DNA from 3 places in the Cupriavidus mimosae genome. Region 2 is predicted to be linked to each of the others. Evidence: predicted binding sites of a transcription regulator. Region 2 holds the regulator's gene; each other region holds the start of a gene.
The links. Region 2 encodes sigma-54, which starts transcription at its own class of promoters, with help from an activator protein. Its sites were predicted from a motif close to TGGCANGNAANCTGCTTT; they were not measured.
Positions count from the first base shown of each region.

Region 1: the regulator sigma-54 is predicted to act here: its motif matches at 3,095-3,112, upstream of MKD50_RS12065 (pilin).
Region 3: the regulator sigma-54 is predicted to act here: its motif matches at 6,347-6,364, upstream of MKD50_RS14785 (phenol hydroxylase subunit).

Region 1 is NZ_JALHRY010000005.1:296,368-304,208, reverse strand. Features, by position in the region: gene MKD50_RS12080 (hypothetical protein) at 1-69, shown strand, start outside; gene MKD50_RS12075 (hypothetical protein) at 84-599, shown strand; gene MKD50_RS12070 (PglL family O-oligosaccharyltransferase) at 601-2,418, opposite strand; gene MKD50_RS12065 (pilin) at 2,512-3,027, opposite strand; gene MKD50_RS12060 (TerC family protein) at 3,345-4,040, opposite strand; gene sucD (succinate--CoA ligase subunit alpha) at 4,277-5,158, opposite strand; gene sucC (ADP-forming succinate--CoA ligase subunit beta) at 5,247-6,413, opposite strand; gene MKD50_RS12045 (DUF2889 domain-containing protein) at 6,503-7,210, opposite strand; gene recX (recombination regulator RecX) at 7,530-7,841, opposite strand, start outside.
Region 2 is NZ_JALHRY010000005.1:125,856-133,696, forward strand. Features, by position in the region: gene hprK (HPr(Ser) kinase/phosphatase) at 1-955, opposite strand, end outside; gene MKD50_RS11240 (PTS sugar transporter subunit IIA) at 1,038-1,493, opposite strand; gene hpf (ribosome hibernation-promoting factor, HPF/YfiA family) at 1,847-2,197, opposite strand; gene MKD50_RS11250 (RNA polymerase factor sigma-54) at 2,246-3,724, opposite strand; gene lptB (LPS export ABC transporter ATP-binding protein) at 3,848-4,648, opposite strand; gene lptA (lipopolysaccharide transport periplasmic protein LptA) at 4,657-5,301, opposite strand; gene lptC (LPS export ABC transporter periplasmic protein LptC) at 5,422-6,051, opposite strand; gene MKD50_RS11270 (KpsF/GutQ family sugar-phosphate isomerase) at 6,098-7,081, opposite strand; gene MKD50_RS11275 (hypothetical protein) at 6,968-7,225, shown strand; gene MKD50_RS11280 (monovalent cation:proton antiporter family protein) at 7,225-7,841, shown strand, end outside.
Region 3 is NZ_JALHRY010000007.1:76,238-84,078, forward strand. Features, by position in the region: gene MKD50_RS14760 (CaiB/BaiF CoA transferase family protein) at 12-1,247, opposite strand; gene MKD50_RS14765 (quinone oxidoreductase family protein) at 1,486-2,466, shown strand; gene MKD50_RS14770 (glutathione S-transferase family protein) at 2,483-3,238, shown strand; gene MKD50_RS14775 (enoyl-CoA hydratase/isomerase family protein) at 3,269-4,027, shown strand; gene poxR (phenol degradation transcriptional regulator PoxR) at 4,162-5,877, shown strand; gene MKD50_RS14785 (phenol hydroxylase subunit) at 6,399-6,623, shown strand; gene MKD50_RS14790 (aromatic/alkene monooxygenase hydroxylase subunit beta) at 6,682-7,677, shown strand; gene MKD50_RS14795 (MmoB/DmpM family protein) at 7,699-7,841, shown strand, end outside.

The DNA of each region.
Region 1 (7,841 bases), 170 kb from region 2:
TACCCTTACGTCGCATCCTGCCCGGGCGGCTGGCAACGCGTGCCGGCACAGCCGCCCGCCAATTCCTGACACGGGGTGACACCATGCATGCCCTGACCCGCGCCACGCTGGCCGTGGCCACCCTCGCCCTCGGCGCCTGCGCCGTGCTGCCCTCCGGTCCCAGCGTGATGGCGCTGCCCGGCACCGGCAAGAACTTCGACCAGTTCCGCGCCGACGACTACAACTGCCGGCAGTTCGCCTTCGGGCGCGTCGGCGGCGTGTCTTCGGCCCAGGCGGCCAACAATGCCGCGCTTGGCAGCGCGGTGGTCGGCACCGCGCTGGGCGCTGCCGCGGGGGCGGCCTTCAACGGGGGATCGGGTGCGGCGGTGGGCGCGGGCGTCGGCCTGCTCACGGGTGCGGCGGTCGGTGCCGGCAATGCGCAATACGCCGGCTATGGCACGCAGCAGCAATACGACGCCGCCTACGTGCAGTGCATGTACGCCAGCGGCAATCGCGTGCCCGTGCCGGGGCAAGTGGCCGCCGTCCCGGCGCCGGCGCCGCGGTACTACTATCCGCCGCCTCCGCCGCCGGTCTACTACAGCCCGTACCCGTACTACTAGGTCAGTCCCGGCCCAGTTCGGCAAGTCGCCGCGAGCGGTCGAGCACCCAGCCGCAGAACGCCTGCGGGCGCGCTTCCGCCTTGACGCCGCGGCACGCCTGCGCGATCGTCGCGTACTGCGCGGCCTCGTCGCCAAGGTAGTACCAGCGCAGGCGCTCCATCCACTGGCGACCTTGCGCGGCATCGCCCGTCAGCGCCAGCAGCCATGCCGTGCGCGCGATCATGGTGGGAGTCGGCAGCAGGTGCACCGCCGCGACATGCGCAGGCAACAGTGACGCGGCATTCTCCGGCGTGATCGCGGCCTGCCCCGCCGCATCGGCCTGCGCATGCTGGCGGAACCAGAAGCGCGGCATCGGCAGCGCCTGGCGGCCTTCGCTGCTGGCATACTCGCGCGCTTCCGCGCGGCGATAGTCCTGCCACATGGTGCCCAGCACCACCGCGGCCACCGCGACAAACGCCAGCGCCAGCCCCCGCGCCACCGGCAACGGCACCCGCCAGCGCCCAAAGCCCGATGGCTCCAGCCACCCCAGCATGAAGCAGAACGGCAGGAAGAAATACAGGTAATGCAGCGGGTATTCCAGCATCGAATGCGCGCACAGCATCGCCAGCCAGGTCAGCACCAGCACCGTCTGCCTGCGCTCCTCGGCATCGCCATGCCACAAGCGCGCCCGCACCACCCGCCACAGCCACGCCAGCAGGATCACGCCGACGCCCGCGGTGCCAACGATCCCAGTCTTCGCCAGCAGATCGAGAACCGCGTTGTGCGCGTGCAGGGACATCTCGACCTTCACGCCCACCTGTTCCAGCTGCTGGAACTGCGCCCAGCCGAACTCGCCCCAGCCGACGCCAAACCACGGATGGGCGCGGAACATCGCCATGGCGTGCGCCCACAGCGCGCCGCGCGCGGAAATCTGGTCTTCGGCTTCGAGTTGGGCGACGGTGTCGAACAAGCGCCAGTCAAAGGCCTGCCCGGCCGCCTTGATCGTGGGTTGCAGTATCAACAGCATCGCCACCATCGCAACGGCAGCGACCACGAGCCCAACCGGGCGCTGCATCGGATCCGCTCCGCGTCGCTCGCCCCGCGCCAGCCATGCCGCAATCAACGCGTAGCACGCGGCAAGGCCCACATGCAGCACGCCGGTACGCGAACCGGACAGCACGATGCCGCTTTCCAGCAGGGCCACCGCGGCCAGCCACATCGGGAAACGCAAGCGGCCACGCGAGGCCAGCCACACTGACGCGACCAGTGCCAGGCCGTGTACGGTGGCCTGGTGGTTGGGCTGGTTCAGGTTGCCCCAGAGGCGGCGGTTGGTGTCGTAGAAATAGGTGGAGACGAGGCCGAAGGAGCGGGGTTCTAGGTGGAAGAGCTGGACCCATTGCGACACGGTACCCAGCAGGCCCGCGATCAGGAGCGCAACGGCAAGGGCGTCACCAGTATCCGATTCGCTGCCAGCCTGCGTGCTGCGGTACCACCATGCGGCAGATGCCACGGCGGTGCCGACCAGCAACGTGAGAACAGTCATCAAGCGGCTGCCGGAAACGTCGGCGTGGCCCTGGATCGCGAAGATCAGGCTGACGACGACAAGCCAGATAAATAGCAGCGAGATTAGCGGTAGCGATGCGGAGGGGGCGTCAGTCGACGTCACCGGTCTTCGGACCGCTTGAAAAGCAACTGCGGCGACCGCGGCAATGCTGCACAGCGCGGCGGCCCATTCGCCGTAGAACGTCGCTAGCGGCAGCGTGTGCCGGGAGACCAGCAGCGGGATGATGATTGCTGCGACGAGAACTGCCGACGGGAGGTTTGGCCGGGAAGGCGGCATGCGGCGCCTGGGTTGGGAAAAGGCGCATGATAGCTCGGGCGCTAGGCAAAGAAAAAGCGCCCGAAGGCGCTTTCTCATACGTTCGCAGAACGATTAGGTACGGCAGCTAACCGGTGAGACGTTCCCCGGGAGAGTCGCAGCTGCTGCCGGTGCCGGGCCAGGAGCGGGCAGAGTAGAGGCCGCCTTTGCCGCCGAAAAGCACTCCCAATCCACAGAGCCGCCAGCCGGCGGAGTACCTGCTACAAGCGCTGCGCCGCCGGAAGACGGCACCAGTACGAGCGTACCGTTGCCCGCACGGGCGGCATAAGTAATGGTGACTTGACCGTTCGCCGCAATTGCAATGCCCGTAACGTTTTGCGTGGCCGCAGGAGCAGCCCAACCGTTTGCAAGTGCGACACCGTTCGCGGCATTCTCGGTAACAGAAGTCTTTGCTGAATCAGCCAGCGTCAGACCTTCGGTAACGCGAGCGCGAATCACGTAGTCTTGGTAAGCGGGAATCGCAATCGCCGCCAAAATACCAATGATCGCTACCACGATCATCAGTTCGATCAGCGTAAAGCCCTTCTGGACGCGGCGGCCCAGCTTCTTCAGTTGTTGTACCCGTTGCATGATTTGACCCCTCGAAGAGATTTTGGTTAAGCGTTGCACGTCTTCGGTTTCGTGACGCGGGGACGATTGAGCAGCAAGTGTGCCAGCGGCATCCCCCATCCGTAGGGGGTGAAAAGCGACAAATTTCGTCACCCGTGGGGGTGGTGCTTGCCGGTTGCGCCAAAAATTGTCACCCGGGACCGCTAACACAGGCAAGCGCGACAAAAAGTGCGATCACTCACATGAGTTAGTGGGCATGGGCACCGACACACCTGGCGCAGCCCCCAATGAAAAAGGGCGGCCAGCTGGCCGCCCTTTCGCGCATGCGCTGATTGCCGTCAGGCCGTCTGTGCCGACCGGCGGCTCAGCAGCTTGCCGATGATCACCACCAGGATCGCGCCGGCGGCGCCGAAGACCAGGTGGGCGTGCGGCACGTGGACTTCGAACCAGGCGGCGTCGACCGGGTCGCTGACCAGCATCTCGCCGGCGAGATAGCCGAGCAGCGCGGCGCCCAGCACGATGATGACGGGGAAGCGCTCCATCACCTTGAGCAGGATGGTGCTGCCGAACACGATCAGCGGGATCGACAGACCCAGGCCGACGATCAGCAGCAGCAGCTGGCTGCCTTCCGGGCCCTTCTGCGCGGCGGCGGCCACGGCGACCACGTTGTCCAGCGACATCACCAGGTCGGCGATCAGGATGGTGCGGATCGCGGCCCAGATATTGTCCTTGGCGTCATGGCCGTCTTCGTCGTCCTCGCCGGTCAGCAGTTGCACGCCGATGTAGACCAGCAGCACGGCGCCGATGATCTTCAGGTAGGGCAGGCTCAGCAGCTTGACCGCGGCCACGGTCAGCACCACGCGCATGATGATGGCGGCGGCGCTGCCCCAGAAAATGGCCCTCTTCTGCTGGGCCGGCGGCAGGTTGCGCGAGGCGAGCGCGATCACCACCGCGTTGTCGCCGGACAGGACGATATTGGTCAGGATGATCGATCCCAACGCAATCCAGAAAGTGGTGGAAGACAGCAGTTCCACGGGGAGGCTCCTCGAGTTTTATGTGATGGCGCGCCCCGTCATGTGACGGGATTTCGGATGTCTGAAGGCGCAGACATGACTGTTTAACCGATGAACCTTTCGATTAGATTTCAATCTCGTAATGTTCGGGGTCATCATGGCGCCTGGATCACTCCCCGCAAAAGACAATGCCCCCGCCGAAGCGGGGGCATTGAGGGAACGGTCGATCCCGCTGTCGCGGGAAAGTCGGCCAGGGCTTACAGCATTGCCTTCAGCAGGCGGCCCATTTCCGACGGGTTCTTGGTCACCTTGATACCGCAGGCTTCCATGATTTCCAGCTTGGCCTGGGCGGTGTCGGCACCGCCCGAGATCAGCGCGCCGGCGTGGCCCATGCGCTTGCCCGGAGGCGCGGTCACGCCAGCGATGAAGCCGACCACCGGCTTCTTCATGTTGTCCTTGATCCAGTTGGCCGCATTGGCTTCGTCCGGACCGCCGATCTCACCGATCATGACCACGGCGTCCGTTTCCGGATCGTCGTTGAACATCTTCATCACGTCGATGTGCTTCAGGCCGTTGATGGGGTCGCCACCGATGCCGACAGCCGACGACTGGCCCAGGCCCAGCGCGGTCAGCTGGCCCACGGCTTCGTACGTCAGGGTGCCCGAGCGCGACACCACGCCGATGCGGCCCTTCTTGTGGATGTGACCCGGCATGATGCCGATCTTGATCTCGTCCGGCGTGATCAGGCCCGGGCAGTTCGGTCCCAGCAGCAGGGTCTTCTTGTTCTCGCGGCGCATGCGGTCCTTGACTTCCATCATGTCGCGCACGGGGATGCCTTCGGTAATGCAGACCACCAGGTCCAGGTCGGCGTCAACGGCTTCCCAGATCGCGGCTGCGGCGCCTGCGGGCGGCACGTAGATGACCGACACGGTGGCGCCGGTCTGGGCCTTGGCGTCCTTGACGCTGGCGTAGATGGGAATGCCTTCGAAGTCTTCGCCGGCCTTCTTCGGGTTCACGCCGGCGACGAACGCGTTCTTGCCGTTGGCGTAGTCACGGCAGCCACGGGTGTGGAACTGGCCGGTCTTGCCGGTGATGCCCTGGGTGATGACCTTGGTGTCTTTGTTGATCAGAATCGACATGCTTTCGTCCTTTGCTTGACTCGGGCAGCGCGGGCAAAGGCCACGCGCGCTGCCGAAGTTCGCTTGTATTGGGTAACGGCGCCTCGGCTTACTTGCCGGCGGCGGCAGCCACGACCTTCTGGGCGGCTTCTTCCATCGTGTCGGCCGAGATGATCGGCAGGCCCGAGTCAGCCAGCATCTTGCGGCCCAGCTCTTCGTTGGTGCCCTTCATGCGCACGACCAGCGGCACGTTCAGCGACACGGCCTTCGAGGCCGAGATCACGCCTTCGGCGATCACGTCGCAACGCATGATGCCGCCGAAGATGTTGACCAGGATGGCCTGGACGTTCTTGTTGCTCAGCATCAGCTTGAAGGCTTCGGTCACCTTCTCGGTGGTGGCACCGCCGCCCACGTCGAGGAAGTTGGCCGGCTCGCCGCCGAACAGCTTGATGGTGTCCATGGTCGCCATGGCCAGGCCGGCGCCGTTCACCAGGCAGCCGATGTTGCCGTCCAGCGAGATATAGGCCAGGTCGAACTTCGAGGCTTCGATTTCGTTGGCGTCTTCTTCATCCAGGTCGCGGTAGGCGACGATTTCCGGATGACGGAACAGCGCGTTCGAGTCGAAGTTGAACTTGGCGTCCAGCGCGATCACCTTGCCGTCGCCCGTCAGGATCAGCGGATTGATTTCGGCCAGCGAAGCGTCGGTGTCATAGAACGCCTTGTACAGGCCTTGCAGGGCCTGGCGGGCTTGCGCCACGCTCGCGTCGGGCACGCCGATCTTGCGGGCGATGTCATCGGCGTCGGCGTCGGTCAGGCCGGTCGACGGCTCGACGATCAGGGTGTGGATCTTTTCCGGGGTGTGGGCAGCGACTTCCTCGATGTCCATGCCGCCTTCGCTCGATGCCATCAGGGCGATCTTCTGCGACACGCGATCCACCACCAGCGAAACGTACAGTTCCTTCTTGATGTCGGCGCCTTCTTCGATCAGCAGGCGGTTGACCTTCTTGCCTTCCGGACCGGTCTGGTGCGTGACCAGCTGCATGCCCAGGATGTTGGACGCGTAGGTCTTGACCTCGTCCATGCTCTTGGCAACCTTGACGCCGCCGCCCTTGCCGCGGCCACCCGCGTGGATCTGCGCCTTGACAACCCACACCGGGCCGCCGAGTTGTTCTGCGGCCTTCAGGGCCTCGTCAACCGAGAACGCGGGGATGCCGCGCGGAACCGGCACATTGTATTTGCGCAGGATTTCCTTGCCTTGATACTCATGGATATTCATGCGTGTTTCCTTTCGGGTAGGCGTAAAAGGTAGAAGGGAAGAATCTGAAAGAAGACGAACTCTCTCGTCGGGCTGGCCGATCCTGAGAATCAGCCGGAGGTGCCGGTCGGCCGGTCGGCCGGGACAGCGTCGTTGCCGTCGATTGCGTGACCACCGCGGTCGCCATTGGCCGCGGGCTGCTGCGCCTGAGGCGCGGATGCGACGGCAGGCGCGGCCTCGGCCCTTGCCTTGGGCGTCGGCTGGTGACCATACCAGCGCGGGTAAAACTGACGAACCACCTCGCCGTCAAAACGCAGGGCGTGGCAGCCGTTCAACTGATAGGGCGGTTCCGGATTCGGATCGTCCTCGCCGTTGTCGCGGATACTGATGACCTCGCCGGCAAAGGCCTGGATCGCGGTGCTGGGCAGCACCCCGGCGGCTTCGGTCAGGTGCGAGCAGCCGTGCATGCCGCCCAGGCGCTCGCGCACCGCCTTGCGAAAGCCCTTGCGAAGGTTCAGCCCGATCAGTTTGCGGTAAGCCTGGCCGATCGTGTCGCAATGGGACGGGTACGGCACCCAGTCCGAGCAGGCCTCGGCATCCAGCACCGTCATTTCCTCGTCGATGGTGATGCGCAGCCACAGGTCGTGCAGCGGCTGGCCTTGCGGGCGGATGCGGTCGCCGGCCAGTTCGATGTCGCGGGGCTTGGTGTCGGTCAGGCGCACCTCGATGTCCCACAGGCCGTCCTCCCTCTGGTACGCCTCGGCCGCAATGGCACGGCGGTGACGCAGGGAGCGGTTGACGGGCTGGGACAGAGGCATGGCCAGGCTGGGGATACGGAAGATACGGAAGCTACGGAGAATCCGGGGGGCTGGGGCACCGTGGTGCCGCGAATAACCCGGGGAGTTTAACATGCCATGCCGCGTTGGCCGGGAACATCCTCGTGCGGCGACTGTCGGGCCCGGATTGTCGGCCGACCATGGCGCCGCGGCAGGCCGGGCGGCCTTGCCGCAATGCACCAGCAGGCACCGGCTCCCCGCCTCGACAAGAAACGGCGGCCGGCATGGCGCGATGACGCAACGCAGCGAAATACACATGACGGCAGCGCAGGTACTTCCCGAGGCTGCCTCGCCAGGCGGCTCAGTCCGCGTCGCCGTAGTCCTCGTCCGCGCCCTGGATGATCTTGCCGACCACCGCGCGCGAAAAGCCGCGTGCCACCATGAAGCGGATCTGCTTGGCCCGCGCCTCGGGCGTGTCGGGCGGCGTGCCGAAGCGCTTGCGCCAGACCTCGCGCGCGCGCTCGGCTTCGGTGGCGCGCAGGCGCTCCTGCAATTCGCCCAGCTGCTCGCTGTCGAGCTTGTGGGTCTTGGCCTCCTGCATCACGCGCGCGGTACCGTAGCGGGCACCGCGGCGATGCACCAGGCTGTCGGCAAAGCGCTGGTTCGACAACCA
Region 2 (7,841 bases):
GCCCGCGCGAGACGGCATCGGCCTGCATCGCGGCGCGCTGGCGGTCCATGAAGTCGCGCAGCGTGTCGATGCCGCGCAGGCGCAGGATGGTATTGCGCACGGCGGCCTCGACCAGCACGGCCAGGTTGCGGCCGGCCGCCACCTGGATCTTGACCATGTGGATGGGAAGCCCGAGCACGTCCAGGTACTGCGAATCCAGCGGCAGCCGCTCGAATTCGCCATCGTTGCGCCGCACCAGCTGCACCACCAGCTTGATCTTCATCTTCCGCCGTACTGCGGTCTCGCCGAAGATGGTCTTGATGTCGAGCAGCCCCAGGCCGCGTACTTCAAGCAGATTCTGCAGCAGCGGCGGGCAGCGGCCTTCGATGAAATCCGGCCCCAGCCGGACGAAATCGACGGCGTCGTCGGCCACCAGCCCGTGGCCACGCGAAATCAGTTCCAGGCCCAGTTCGCTCTTGCCCAGGCCCGATTCGCCCATGATCAGCACGCCCATGCCCAGGATGTCGAGAAACACGCCGTGCATGGTCACGCGCGGCGCGGAGATGCGCGACAGGTACAGGCGCAGATGGTCGATCACCGCGGCGGACGACACCGGCGTGGTGAACAGCGGCGTCGACGAGCGCGTGCAGCGCAGTTCAAGGTCCGGCGGCGGCTCCATGCCGTCGGCAATCACCAGGAACGGCGGCTCCAGCAGGATCAGCTCGCCCATCTGGCGCTTGCGGGTCTCGTCGTCGAGCCGCTGGTAATACGTGATTTCGGGCTTGCCGAGGACCTGGATCCGGTTCGGGTGGATCAGGTTGAGGTGGCCCACCAGGTCTGCGGCGGAGGTCGCTTCGCGGGCGAATTCAACGTCAAAGGCGCGGTCCGCGCCCTCCAGGCCGGCGATCCACGAGAGTTTGAGGTCGGCTGCGTTGTCGTCGAAGATGGACTGGGAGGTGACGCCGGTGAGTTCCATGCGGTATGGCTGGTAAGGCGGTGTTCGAAGCGCGTGGCGCTTGCCCGGTCTGGTGCCGGCCCGCTCCGGGGGAATCAGTGGATCAGGGATGCCATGCGATCAGCAGTTCGTGCACGGCATCGGGCGTGGGCAGCGTCGCCAAGCCCTCGCGCATGTCGCGATCCGACAGCAGTTGCGCGATCTCGGACAAAATTTCCAGGTGCTGCTGCGTGGCCTGTTCCGGCACCAGCAGGAAGATCAGCAGCGACACCGGCTTGCCGTCCGGCGATTCGAACGGGATCGGCTCGGCCAGTCGCATGAACGCGGCCAGCGGCTGCTTCAGGCCCTTGATGCGCCCGTGCGGAATCGCCACGCCGGCGCCCAGTCCGGTCGAGCCCAGCGACTCGCGTGCGAACAGGTTGTCGGTAACGATGGCGCGCGCCACGCCATGGTTGTTCTCGAAGAGGAGCCCGGCCTGCTCGAACACACGCTTCTTGCTGGTGACGCTGACGTCGAGGGTAATGTTGCCGGGTGGCAGCAATTTGGCCAAACGATTCATGGGCGATGCGCAGGATGTCAGTTAGCGGGCGGATCGTTCCGCCGGGCAGCGGCTGGCTCCCCGACCGCTGCCGGCGCGGGGAAGACGTCCGGCCCATTATAGAGCAGCGGCTACCCTTGCATTGTGCGGTGCAGCGCGAGCAGGCGCAGCCACGATTTCTCTCTCTTTGTATGGCGCAGCATACACCTTGGCGCTGCGCTTGCGAACATTTCGGACCTTCATGCGTGGCAGGGCTTTGCTCCGCTGCCACACACCCGTCACGGCGCAAGGGCGCAAAAAAGCCGCGCTTCGGGGCGCGGCTTGCCTGTGGAATCCTGGTTCAGCAGCCCTCTGCGGGGCTGCCGGGCACGGGTTTATTGCTGCATTTGCGCTGCGGCCATCTGGTACTTGACCGCTTCGCGGTCGTGGCCTTGCACGCGATCCTTGTAGCGAATCACCTGACGGTCCAGCTTGTCGACGAGTGCGTCGATCGCCGCATACAGGTCTTCGTGATGCGCCTCGACAAAGATGTCCTTGCCCTTTAGATGCAGATTGATTTCCGCGTACTGACGCCGGTCCTTTTCCTTGTGATTGTCGACAGAGAGCAGCACGCTAACGCCAATGACTTGATCGAAATGCCTGACGATTCGCTCCAGCTTCGTTTCCACGTACTCACGCAGAGGGGGCGTGATGTCCAGGTGGTGTCCACTGATCTTGAAGTTCATAGCGCTTCTCCTTCTGAAAGAGCCTCACCAGGCAGGCGGTGGGCTCGGCTACAAAGACTTGCGGAGATTGACTGCGGGGATTTTCAAGGCTTCACGATACTTGGCGACGGTGCGGCGTGCGACAACGAAGCCCTGTTCGCCCAGCAGTTCGGCGATGCGACTGTCGGAAAGGGGATTCCTCGGGTCTTCGGCTCCTATCAGTTGCTTGATCAAGGCGCGGATGGCCGTTGATGAAGCCGCGCCACCGGTTTCGGTGGACACGTGGCTACCGAAGAAGTACTTCAGTTCGAAAGTACCCATCGGCGTAGCCATATATTTATTGGTCGTCACCCGGGAGATGGTTGACTCGTGTAAACCCAGTGTATCGGCAATCTCCCGCAAAACCAAGGGGCGCATGGCGATTTCACCGTGGGTGAAAAAGTTCTTTTGACGCTCGACAATGGCCTGCGAGACACGCAGGATCGTGTCGAACCTTTGCTGGATATTCTTGATCAGCCAGCGTGCCTCCTGCAGCTTCTGCTGCAGTCCCGCCGTGCCGGTTTCGCCCTTGGCGCCGCGCAGGATCTGGGCATACATATCGTTGATGCGCAGCCTCGGCATCACATCCGGATTGAGCTGCGCGGTCCAGCCGCCGCCGCTCTTGCGCACGAACACGTCGGGCACGACGAAATCGGCCTCGGGACGGCTGTACGCGTGGCCCGGGTAGGGTGCGAGCGAGCGGATCAGGTCATGCGCGGCCTTGAGCGCGACTTCATCGACCTGCAGGGCCTTCTTCAGTCGCGTGTAGTCACGTACCGCCAGCAGTTCCAGGTGATGGGTGACGATGGTCAGCGCCAGTTCGCGCTGCGGGTGGGTCAGGCGGCGCAATTGCAGCGCCAGGCATTCGGCGGCATTGCGCGCGCCCACGCCGGCCGGATCGAAGCTCTGCAGCAGCGTCAGGATGGCGTGGACTTCGTCGGGGTCGAACTCCAGCTCTTCGGGCAGCTCCGCGCAGATCTCTTCGAGCGAGGCGCTCAGGTAGCCGTCGTCATCGAGCGATTCGATCAGGAAGATGGCGAGACCCTTGTCGCGCGCCGAGATCTTCAGCGGCGTCAGCTGCTCCATCAGGTATTCGCGCAGCGTGGGCTCGGCATCGCGCAGCTGCATCGGCGTCTTTTCGTCCTCGTCGCCTTGCGGGCGGCGGGCGAAGTCATCCAGGCTCCAGTCGCTGTTGCCGTAGTCGTCGCCGCTGCTGTTGTCGCTGTAGTTGTCATCGGCAGCGCCCTCGGCGCGCGCATCGCCATTGCCCTGGGGCTCGGCGGGGGCGGGCGCGGGCGCGCTCTGTACGTTGACCGAGCCATCGGCGGCCACGCGCAGCGGGCTTTCGATCCAGTCGTTCTCCCGCTCGAGCAGCGGGTTTTCCGTCAGCGCCTGTTCGACTTCCTGCTGCAATTCCAGCGTGGAGAGCTGCAGCAGCCGGATCGACTGTTGCAGCTGCGGGGTCAGGGCCAGGTGCTGGGAGAGGCGGAGCTGTAGCGACGGTTTCATGCGACCTATTTTATGCGCATCTTTCCGATGTTGGAACGGAAATTGCTATCGCTAATGCGCCGTGATCGCCGCTGGCTCTCCGCATCGCGCGGCCATGGCAGCCCGCGCCGGGCAGCCGTCTTGTCACATGCGGAAGTTCTCGCCCAGATAGACGCGCCGCACGGCGTCATTGGCGATGATGTCTTCGGGCTGGCCAGCTGCCAGCACCGTGCCTTCGCTGATGATGTAGGCGTGGTCGCAGATGCCGAGCGTCTCGCGCACGTTGTGGTCGGTGATCAGCACGCCGATATTGCGCGCCTTCAGGAAGCTGACGATGCGCTGGATTTCGCCCACGGCGATCGGGTCCACGCCGGCGAACGGTTCGTCGAGCAGAATGAAGCGCGGCGACGACGCCAGCGCGCGCGCGATTTCCACGCGGCGGCGCTCGCCGCCGGACAGCGACAGCGCCGGGTTGTTGCGCAGGTGCGCGATCTGCAGGTCGTCGAGCAGGGCATCGAGGCGGCGCTCGATCTCGGCCTTGGCCAGCGGCTTGCCCTTGTCCTGCTGCAACTCCAGCACCGCGCGGATGTTCTCCTCGACGTTGAGCTTGCGGAACACCGAGGCTTCCTGCGGCAGGTACGACAGCCCCATGCGCGCGCGCTCGTGGATCGGCAGGCCACTGATGTGGTCGCCGTCGAGCACGATGTCGCCTTCGTCCAGCGCCACCAGGCCGACGATCATGTAGAAAGACGTGGTTTTGCCCGCGCCGTTGGGGCCGAGCAGGCCGACCACCTCGCCGCTCTTCACATCGAGCGAGACGTCCTTGACCACCGTGCGGGAGCCATAGCGCTTCTTCAGGTGGCGCACGACCAGCGTGCTGCCGCCGGGCAGTACAGAGTTGGCTTCGACGACAGGCTGGTCGGCAATGGTGGCGGTATCGGTCATGGGTACGGTCAGGGTTTGTTGGCGGGCGCGGGCGCCGACTTCAGGTCCAGCGGCGAGCCGCCTGCGGTGCCGGACTTCTGGTCCTGGCGCGGCGACAGTACCGCGCGCACGCGGCCGGACGGGTTGGCGGCGGCGGCATCGCCGCTGCCGCCGCCCGCCGCGGTATAGAGCTCCTTGCGGCTGTCGTAGGTCAGCACCGCGCCGCGGATCTCGTCGACCAGCTTGGCGCCCTGCAGCCGCGCCATGCGGGCATTGCCGATCAGCTTGGAGAATTCCTGCTTGCCGTCGTACTCGATGCGGTCGCCCCAGCCGTCGATGTATTCGTCGACACCCTCGCGCTTCTGGCGGATATAGGCCTGCCTGCCCGGCTTCGAGGTGGCCACGGCGAACTGGTAGCCCTCGGGATCCGTGCGCAGCTCGGCGGCGTCGGACTTCAGGATCATGGTGCCCTTGGTCAGCACCACGTTGCCGGTCAGCGTATAGATCTGCTTGACGTCGTCATAGCTGGCGTTGTCCGCCTCGAGCACCATCGGCTTGTCGCGGTCCGCGCGCTCGGCAACGGCAGGCTGGGCCAGCAGGCCGAAGGCCAGGGCCAGCGCGAGCAGGGCCGGGGCGGTGCGTCGACGGGACGATGTCGTCAGGGAAGCGGTCATGTTGGCAGGGTTGCTTGAGGGCGTCTGGATGCGTGGTGGAGCGGTTTGCGCGGACTTTGGCGCGCGCGGTGCGGAGCCGTGCCGGCCGGCACCGCGGGCGCGACTGCGCTGGACCGGGCGTCAGGACCCTGGCGCACGGCCCGGGGATGGCCCGGTGATGATGGTGCCGCGTACATTGCCGAGCAATTGTACTTCGCGGGTGACGTTGTTGAAGATCAGTCCGTTGGCGGTCATGACCGACGGGCCGCGCGTCAGCTTGACGGGCTTGTCGGTCTTGACGATGTCGTCATTGACCAGCAGCTGGAAATAACTCGACGCCGCGGTCAGCTGCGGATCCTTCGAAGGATCCTTTCCCTGCTGGCGCAGCACGTAGCCATTGCCGTACAGGTCGATCACCGTGCCTTCGGCGTTCATGCGGCCGATGTCGGCGCGCGCGGTCACCGGCGGGCGGTCCGGCTCGTAGGCGCGCATCGCGGGGCGCGTGACCTCGTAGGTCTGGTCGTCCTCGAAATGGACCATGCGCTCGCCGGTGAAGCGGATCTTGGTGCTGCCGTCCGGTGCCAGCTCGGTGGCCGAGAAGCGGTCCATGAAGTAATCCGGCTCGTGCTTCTTGGTGGCCTGCGCGGCCTGGTCTTCCTTGGGGGAGTTGATCTGGACCAGCCAGAACGTGCTGCCCGCCACGATGGCCATCAGCAGCAGCGGCAGCAGCCGCATGACGATGCCGCTGAGGGAGGCGAGGAGTGCCTGCATGGTGTCCTTGGCGTTGTGCTGCGGGTGCCGTGGGTGGGGCGCCGGCTCAGATGACCTTGGCGCGGGTCAGGTCGTGGATATGCAGTGCGCCGGTCAGGCGCCCGTCGTCGTCCACCACCAGCAGCTGGTTGATGCGGTTGGCTTCCATCACCTGCACGGCTTCCACCGCCAGCTGGTCCTGGTTGACCACGTGCGGGTTGCGGTGCATGACCTCGCCGATCGGCACGGTCTTCCAGTCGCGCGGGGTTTCCAGCAGGCGGCGCAGGTCGCCGTCGGTGAACACGCCGATGGCGCGCCCGTCGGTATCCACCACCGCGGTCATGGCCATGCCCTTGCGCGTGATTTCCATCAGCGCCTGGGCCAGCGGCGTGCTTTCGCGCACCTCGGGCACGGCGTTGCCGGTGCGCATCACGTCGCGCACATGGGTCAGCAGCTTGCGTCCGAGCGCGCCCCCGGGGTGCGAGCGGGCGAAGTCTTCCTCGCCGAAGCCGCGCGCATCCAGCACCGCCACCGCGAGCGCGTCGCCCAGCGCCAGCGCGGCGGTGGTGCTGGCGGTCGGCGCCAGGTTCAGCGGGCAGGCTTCCTTCTCGACCGCCGCGTCCAGGTGGACGTCGGCCAGCTTGGCGAGGTTGGAGTCCGGATTGCCGGTGACCGAGATCAGGCGCGCGCCGATGCGCTTGACGATCGGAATGATCGACAGCAGTTCGCCGGTCTCGCCGGAATTGGAGAAGGCGATCAGCACGTCGTCGCGCGTGACCATGCCGAGGTCGCCGTGGCTGGCTTCGGCGGGATGCACGAAGAACGCGGGGGTGCCGGTCGAGGCCAGCGTGGCCGCGACCTTGCGGCCGATATGGCCGGACTTGCCGATCCCGGAAACGACCACGCGCCCGGTGCATTGCAGGATCAACTGCACGGCATGGGCAAAGTCGCCGTTCAGGCGGCCGGAAAGTGCGGAAACCGCATCGGCTTCGGTCTGGAGCGTGTCGCGGGCGAGCCTGAGTGCTCGATCCGCATCGAAATTGGCTATCATGGCGACGAAGTATACCAACGAATGCGACCGCACCTTGGCCGACCCACGGCGCGCGTCGCGCTCGCCCGTGCTCGCCGTATTTCCGCCGGCAGGGTGCCCGTGCCGGGTCGGCCGCGCGCCTCGCCGGTCACCCTGACCATCTGATGCATTCTCCGCTGGAACTGACCCTGGTGCTGCTGGCCGCCGCCGTGTTCGGCGTGGTCGCGTTCCGCATGCTGCAGCTGCCGCCGATGCTGGGCTACCTGGCCGTCGGCATCCTGATCGGGCCACATGCGCTGGGGCTGGCCAGCGATACCGCGCAGACCAAGTACCTGGCCGAATTCGGCGTGGTCTTCCTGATGTTCTCGATCGGGCTGGAATTCAGCCTGGCCAAGCTGCGCGCGATGAAGCGGCTGGTGTTCGGCCTGGGCGGCTCGCAGGTGGTGCTGTCGATGCTGGCGGTGGTGCCGGCCAGCTGGGCCTTCAACTGGCTGTTCCCGTTGTCGTGGCAGGCCTCGGTGGCGCTGGGCGGGGCCCTGGCCATGTCGTCCACCGCGATCGTGTCCAAGATGCTGTCCGAGCGCATGGAGCTGGAAAGCGAGCACGGGCGCAACATCATCAGCATCCTGCTGTTCCAGGACCTGGCGGTGGTGCCGCTGCTGATCGTGATCCCGGCGCTGTCGCGCGATCCGGGCGACCTGGTCATGGCGCTCGGACTGGCCACGCTCAAGATCGTGGTGGCGCTGGGCGCGATCTTCTTCCTGGGCCAGCGCCTGATGAG
Region 3 (7,841 bases), on a different contig from region 2:
TCGGGCGGGGTTCAGGACGCCACGCTGGCTGCGCGCAAGGCGGCGATGCCGGCGTCGTCATAGCCCAGCCCGCGCAGGATCTCATCGGTGTGCTCGCCCGGATCGGGCGCGGCGCGGGCAAAGCGTTCCGGGTGCGGTGCCGCCGACAGGTTGATCGGCGAGCGCAGCAGCGCAAGCGGCCCCAGCACGGCATGCTCGGCGGGCCGGGTCATGCGCAGGTGTCGCACTTGCGCGTCCTCGAAGGCCTGGCCGATATCGAGCACCGGGCCGCACGGCACGCCGGCCGCATTCAGGCGCGCGGTCAACTCGGCGGCGGTGAACGCGGCGGTGCACTGGCCGATCGCGGCGTCCAGCCGCCGGCGCTCGGCGGCGCGGCCCGCGGCGGTCCGGAAGGCGGGGTCGTCCAGCAGCCAGCCGGCCTCGACGGTGCGGCAGAAGTTGGCCCACATGCGGTCGGTGCTGGCGGCAATATTGACCACGCCGTCGCGGCAGCGGTAGGTGCCCATCGGCACCAGCGTAGGGTGCGCGTTGCCTTGCTGCGTCGGCACTTCGCCGTCCACCGTGTAGCGGGTGGCCTGAAAATCCAGCTTGTTCAGCATGCCCTCGATCAGCGAGGTATGCACCCATTGCCCGCGGCCGGTGCGCGCGCGGTGCAGCAGCGCCAGCAGGATGCCCTGGCCCAGGAATATGCCGGCCGTGGTGTCGGAAATGGCGATGCCGACGCGCAGCGGCCCCTGGCCCGGCTCGCCGGTGACGGAGCTAAGCCCCGACATGCCCTGCACGATCTGGTCGAGCCCCGGGCGCTCGCAGTAAGGCCCGTCTTGGCCAAAGCCTGAGATGCTGGCCAGGATCACGCGCGGGTTGATCGCGCTCAGATGAGCGTAGGTCAGCCCCAGGCGTTCCTTGACCACCGAGCGGAAGTTTTCCACCACTACGTCGGAGCGCTGCACCAGTCGCCCCAGCACCTCGGCGCCCTGCGGGGTCTTCAGGTCCAGGCACAGGCTGCGCTTGTTGCGGTGCAGGTTCTGCTCGTCCGAGCCGCGCCTGCGCCCGGTCACCGAGCCGCGGTCCTGTGGCGGCGGCGGCTCGACGCGGATCACGTCGGCGCCCCAGTCCGACAGCAGGCGCACGGCCGCGGGACCGGCGCGGGCGATGGACAGGTCCAGCACGGTGAGGCCCGACAGCGGCAGGTCGGCGCACGTGGCGCCGGCGGCTCCGGGGTCGATGCCGGGTGGGAAAGAGGTCATGGCAATCCTTGGCAAGTGAATTCGCCTGAGTATACAAATAATAGATATAAAAATACGTATACGGACTTTCCATGATGCGGAGCGTCGCGAGATCACGTAGGCTGTGAGGTGTCCGTGGTCCTACAACGAGCAAGGTCGCCGCAAAATTGCTCACTGAATCCCTAGAGACCGTGCATTTTCACGTCACCGCCAGCGTTTACGGTACTGACACCGATCGCGGCAATCATCCAGGATTTGTATGCTTACAGATTCCATCTGTATTAACAGGACCGGAGGCCCGGACGTGCTGGAGCCATGCCGGGTGGAAGTTCCGCCGCCGGCCCAGGGCGAGGTCCAGTTGCGCCAGTCAGCCATCGGCCTGAACTTCGCCGACATCTACCAGCGCAAAGGCGCGCATGGCCCTCACGCCGCGGCGCCGTTCCCGGTCACGCCGGGCTCGGTCGGCGCCGGCGAGGTCGTGGCGATCGGGCCCGGGGTGGACGGCTTCGAGGTGGGCCAGCGGGTGGCCTGCATGCATTCGGGGGCGTACCAGGTGATCCGCAACGTGCCGGCGGGCCGGCTCGTGCCCTTGCCCGACGCGATTCCCGCGGAGGTGGCCGGCGCCACGCTGCTGCGCGGCCTGACCGCCGAATACCTGCTGCGCCGGCTCTATGCCGTGCAGCCGGGCGACGTGGTGCTGGTGCATGCGGCGGCGGGCGGCATGGGCCTGCTGCTGTCGCAATGGGCGCGTGCGCTGGGCGCGACCGTGGTTGGCACCGTGGGCAGCGAAGCCAAGCGGGCGGTGGCGCTGGCGAACGGGTGCCACCATGTCATCAACTACCGTGAGACCGAGTTCGTCGATGCCGTGCGGGCGCTGACCGGCGGCGCGGGCGTGGCCGTGGTCTACGACGGCGTCGGCAAGGACGTGTTCGTGCCGTCGCTGCAATGCCTGCGGCCGTGCGGCATGGCCATCAACTATGGCACCGCGTCGGGCGACGTCGAGGCCTTCGACCTGCAGCTGCTGCACGCGCGCTCGCTGATCGTGTCGCGGCCGACGCTGCGTACCTATATCGCCAGCCCGCAGGCGCTGGCTGCTGCCGCGGCCACATTGTTCGATGCCGTCGCGACCGGGCGACTGCGGCTGGAAGTCACGCACCGCTACCCGCTGACCGCCGTGCGCGAGGCGCACCGCGACCTGGAAAGCCGCGCCACCACGGGTTCGGCCGTGCTGATCCCGTGAACCGGGCGAGCGCAACATGAAACTCTTCCATGGCTGGTTGTCGAGCGCGTCGCGCCGGGTGCGCTTGTGCCTGGCCGAGAAGGGCATCGACTACGACAGCGTGCCGGTCGACCTGGCGGCACAGGAACAGCACGCGCCCGCGTTCCTGGCGATGAACCCCAACGGCGTGGTGCCGGCGCTGGTGCTGGACGATGGCCGCTTCCTCCACGAGAGCGGCACAATTTGCGAATACCTGGACGAGATCTGCCCGTTGCCGCCATTGCGGCCCGATGACGCCTACCAGCGCGCGGTGATGCGCAACTTCGTGCGCTGGACCGACGAGAAGGCGCTGCCGAATCTGCTGGTGCTGAACTGGAGCCTGGCGCTGCAGCCGGTTGCCGCGCAATGGAGCGATGCCACGCTGGCCGAGCGGCTGGCGCGCATCCCCACCGCCGAGCGCCGCGACGCATGGCTGCGCATCGCGCGCCAGCCCTATACAGAAGCGGAGAAACGCCGCGCACTCGAGGCGCTGCTGTTGCTGCTGCCGAAGATGGAAGCGATGCTGGCCGATGGCGACTGGCTCTTCGGCGCGCGCTATACGCTGGCCGATATCGCCGCGACGCCTTTCATCGCGCGCATCGCCGAACTGGCGCCCGCCGCGCTAACGTCGGCGCCGGCCGTGGCTGCGTGGTGGCAGCGCGCGCAGGCCCGGCCCGCGTTTGCGCAGGCGCGGCTGGAACGCTTCGACATCGCGCTCGCCCGCCGTGGCACGCCGGCCGCCGGCGACCACTAATCCCTGAAGATCCCTCCTGGAGAATTGCCCATGCAGACTGATGGTTCCCTGCCTTCGCTTGACATTGCCGGTCATGTCGCCACGATCACCTTGCGCCGCCCGGAAGTGGCGAACCGCCTGGGGCCGGACGACCTGGCAGAACTGCAGCGGCATGTCGAGGCGGTCAATGCCAGCGACGTGCGCGTGCTGCGCCTGCGCAGCAGCGGCAAGTACTTCTGCAGCGGCTTCGATATCGGCCGGCTCGCGGCCGGCCAGCGCGGCGCCGGTTTCGAGACCCTGGTCAACGCGATGGAAGATTGCCGCGCCGTCACCATTGCCGAGATCCATGGCGGCGTCTACGGCGGCGGCACCGACCTTGCGCTCGCCTGTGACTTCCGGCTCGGCACCCACGCAGTCGACATGTTCATGCCCGCGGCGCGGCTGGGGCTGCATTTCTACCAGCGCGGCATGGAACGCTATGTCAGCCGGCTGGGGCTGAACCACGCCAAGCGCCTGTTCCTGACTGCCGAGCGCATCGATGCCGACGAGATGTTCCGTTGCGGCTTCCTGACCGAGCTGCTGCCCGCCGAGCGCCTGCGCGAACGCGCGGAGCAACTCAGCGAAACCGTGGCCGGCCTGGCGCCGCTGGCGGTGCAGGGCATGAAGCGTCATCTGAATGCCATCGGCCGCGGCTCGCTCGATGCGGGGGCGCTGGCGGCGGATATCGGCGCGGCGAACCAGTCGCAGGATATCCGCGAAGGTGCGCTGGCCTGGCAGGAGAAGCGCAAGCCGCGGTTTACGGGAACCTGACGCCGCTGCATCCCCACGCCACCGCGCGCATCTGCGCGCTGGCGCACCATCTCTCTCTCTGGCACATAATGTGCATAGCATGCCAGCCGAAAGGCACATTCGAGCGGATCATCCGCCGGCACTGAGGGGAGACAATGAGTAGTTCAACCGACAAGTTCTCGGCCACCATGCGCGATGGCCTGGCCGATCTTGCGCGCCGCCTGCGCTTCGCCATGGAGGAAGGCGCGATCTGGCTGGACGAGCAGCGCATGATCCTGATCCACACCGCTGCGCTGGCGGCGCTGCGCAAGGAACTGGTGGACACCCTGGGCATGGAGCGCGCGCGCGGGCTGTTCACGCGCATGGGCTTCCATTCGGGCATGCGCGATGCCGAAGTCGCCAGAAAACTGCGCGCGGGCCACAGCGACTTCGGCCAGCTCGAGATCGGCCCCTGCCTGCACACCATCGAGGGGGTGGTGCGGGTCACGCCAGTCAAGGTCGATATCGACATCGCCGCCGGCATCTACGACGGCGAGTTCCTTTGGGAAGACTCGTTCGAGGGAGACGTGCACCGGCAGCTGTTCGGCATCGTCGACAAGCCTGCCTGCTGGATGCAGATCGGCTATGCCACCGGCTACACCTCGGCGCTGATGGGCCGCACCATCCTGTATCGCGAGGTGGAGTGCATTGCCTGCGGGCACCCGCATTGCCGCATCGTCGGCAAGCCGGTGGAAGCCTGGGAAGATGGCGCACAGGCGCTGGCGCTGTACCAGCCCGACCCCGTGATCGAGACCCTGATCGCCTTGCAGAGCGAGGTCGAGCACCTGCGCGCGCTGCAGGGCGGGGCGGCTACGCCGGCGGACCTGGTCGGCACCTCGCCGGGCTTTCGCGCGGCGTGGGGGCTGCTGCAGCGTGCCGCCGCCAGCAACGTGACGGTGCTGCTGCTGGGCGAGACCGGCGTGGGCAAGGAGCGCTTCGCGCAGGCCTTGCACGGCGTGAGCGCCCGCGCCGACAAGCCCTTCGTCGCGGTGAACTGCGCGGCGATTCCCGATGAACTGATCGAGGCCGAGCTGTTCGGCGTCGACAAGGGCGCCTTCACGGGCGCGACCCAGTCACGGCCCGGCCGCTTCGAGCGCGCGCATGGCGGCACCCTGTTCCTGGATGAACTGGGCGAGCTCTCGGCCACGGCGCAGTCCAAGCTGCTGCGCGTGCTGCAGGAGGGCGAGGTCGAGCGCGTGGGCGGTACCGCCGCGCGCAAGGTGGACGTGCGGCTGGTGGCGGCCACCAATGTCGACCTGGCCGAAGCGGTAAAGCAGGGCACCTTCCGCAAGGACCTGTACTACCGCCTCAACGTCTATCCGGTCACGATACCGCCGCTGCGCGAGCGGCTCGACGATATCCGGCCACTGGCGGAGCGCTTCGTGGCCCGCTACGGCGCGCGCCATGGCAAGCGCATCGTCGGCATCACCGACCGCGCGCTGGCCGAGCTGCGCCACTATGACTGGCCCGGCAACGTGCGCGAACTGGAGAACGTGATCGAGCGCGGCGTGATCCTGGCCAGCCACGGCGGGCAGATCGGCGCCGACCACCTGTTCCTGCCGGGCACCGTGGCGCCGCCGCCGGATACCGCGCCACGGCTGGGCGCGGGCGGCACGCTGCCGGACCTGCGCGCAGCCGCGGTCCATGCGCTGCTGGACCAGATGTCAGAGCAGCAGCTGGCGCTGGGCGATGTCGAGACCGTGCTGATGGAGGCCGCGATGCAGCGCGCCGACGGCAACATGAGCCAGGCCGCGCGGCTGCTGGGCATCACCCGGCCGCAGCTGGCGTATCGGTGGAAGACGCGGGGTGCGCGCGGGGGGAATGGCAACTGATTGCTTAGGGCCTGCCAGCTGCGGGTTTGCTCCCCTCTCCCGCTTGCGGGAGAGGGAGTACGCAAGCGGGAGTTGGAAAGCCCCAGGCAAAGATGACGCTGCGGGTTTGCTCTCGTCTCCTGACTTTCCCTTTCCCATTTGTTCATTTGATCATTTGATGCAGGCTCTTGCGGGCCATGCATCGCCCCGCATCCGCGCCATGCTGCGCAGCGCGAGCGATTTTTCGCTGTCGGATCAAGCCCTTTTCTCCTCCAGTCCCGCACGCGCTGCTGCGCCGCAGCGCCAGCGCACCCTTCGTAGCGTGCTGCCCGCAAACGCCCGCCCGGCGCGGCTTTTGATCATTTGATCAAAGCTCGCGGACCGCTTCATCAATTCATCGATGGCTGTCGTGCCCGGCCTTCCGGGTTAACGCGCACGCTGGCGTCCGCCGCTTCCCGGCAACCCTTGTCCCACAACGCTTTGCGGCTGCTGGCACGGTCTTCGCAGTAAGGCCCGCGTCCAGCCACGCCAAGGAGCGCGCCATGAACACCCCGTCCATCCCGTTGTTCGAAGCCACCCCGCGCTATGTGCGGGTCGAGGGCCGAACCCCGGAAGGCTTTGTGCAATTCGCCTTCAGCGTGGCCGACCCCGAGCTCAACGTCGAACTGATCATGCCGGAGCCCATGTTCGAAGCCTTCTGCTGCGTCAACCGCGTGCGCTTCCTGCCTGCGCTCGAAGCCTCGCCGCAGCCCCAAGCCGACGACTGACTCGGCCGCCCACCGCCGCCACCACATCACAAAGAGAAGGGACACAGGAGACCAAGCGATGCAAGTCGATATCAAGACCCAGCAGATCCAGCCGCTGCGCCAGACCTACGGCCACGTGGCGCGCCGCTTCGGCGACAAGCCGGCGTCGCGCTACCAGGAGGCGACCTACGACGTGCAGTCGGAGGTGAACTTCCACTACCGCCCCACCTGGGACCCCGGCTTCGAGCTGTACGACAAGCGCCGCACCGCCATCGTGATGCATGACTGGTATGCGTTGAAGGACCCGCGCCAGTTCTACTACGGCGCCTACGTGACCGCGCGCGGGCGCCAGCAGGACGCCGCCGAGAAGAGCTTCGCCTTCGTCGAGAAACGCGGCCTGCTGCAGGCGCTGCCGGCCGAATGGCAGGAGCGCCTGGCCACCGGCCTGCTGCCGCTGCGCCACGTGGAGTGGGGCGCGAACATGAACAACTTCTACTGCGCCGACTACGGCTGGGGCACGGCGATCACGCAGGCCTGCACCTACTGCGCCATGGATCGCCTCGGCATCGCGCAGTACTTGTCGCGCATCGGCATGCTGCTCGACGGCAATACCGGCGTCGCGCTGGAGCGGGCCAGGGTGGCCTGGCTGGAGGGGCCTGCGTGGCAGCCGCTGCGCTGCTTTGTCGAACACACCTTCGTCACCGCGGATTGGTTCGAGACTTTCGTCGCCCAGAACCTGGTGCTCGACGGGCTGCTCTACCCGCTGGTCTACCAGCATGCCGATGCGGTCATTGCACGCGCCTGCGGCACCGGGCTGGCAGTGCTGACCGAGTTCATGAACGACTGGCGCGACGAGCATGCGCGCTGGGTCGATGCAGTAATCCAGGCCGCCGCTGCGGAGTCCGACGCGAACCGCGCGCTGCTGTCCGGCTGGGCGCACGCCGCTGCGGCGCAGGTAGCCGAAGCGCTGATCCCCGTTGCCAACGCACTGACCGGAGCCGACGGCGCGCAGATGGTGGCGCTGTGCCGCGAACAGTTTGAAGTTCGCCTGAACAAGCTCGGCCTTGCTGCCTGAGCGCAAAGAAGGAGACCCGCCATGACCACCGCCGCCAACGTCTACATCGCCCTGCAGAACAACGACGACACCCGCCCCATCATCGACGCCATCACCGAAGCCAATCCGCACGCCGTGGTCGCGCAGTTCCCGGCCATGGTCAAGATCGACGCCCCCGGCCACCT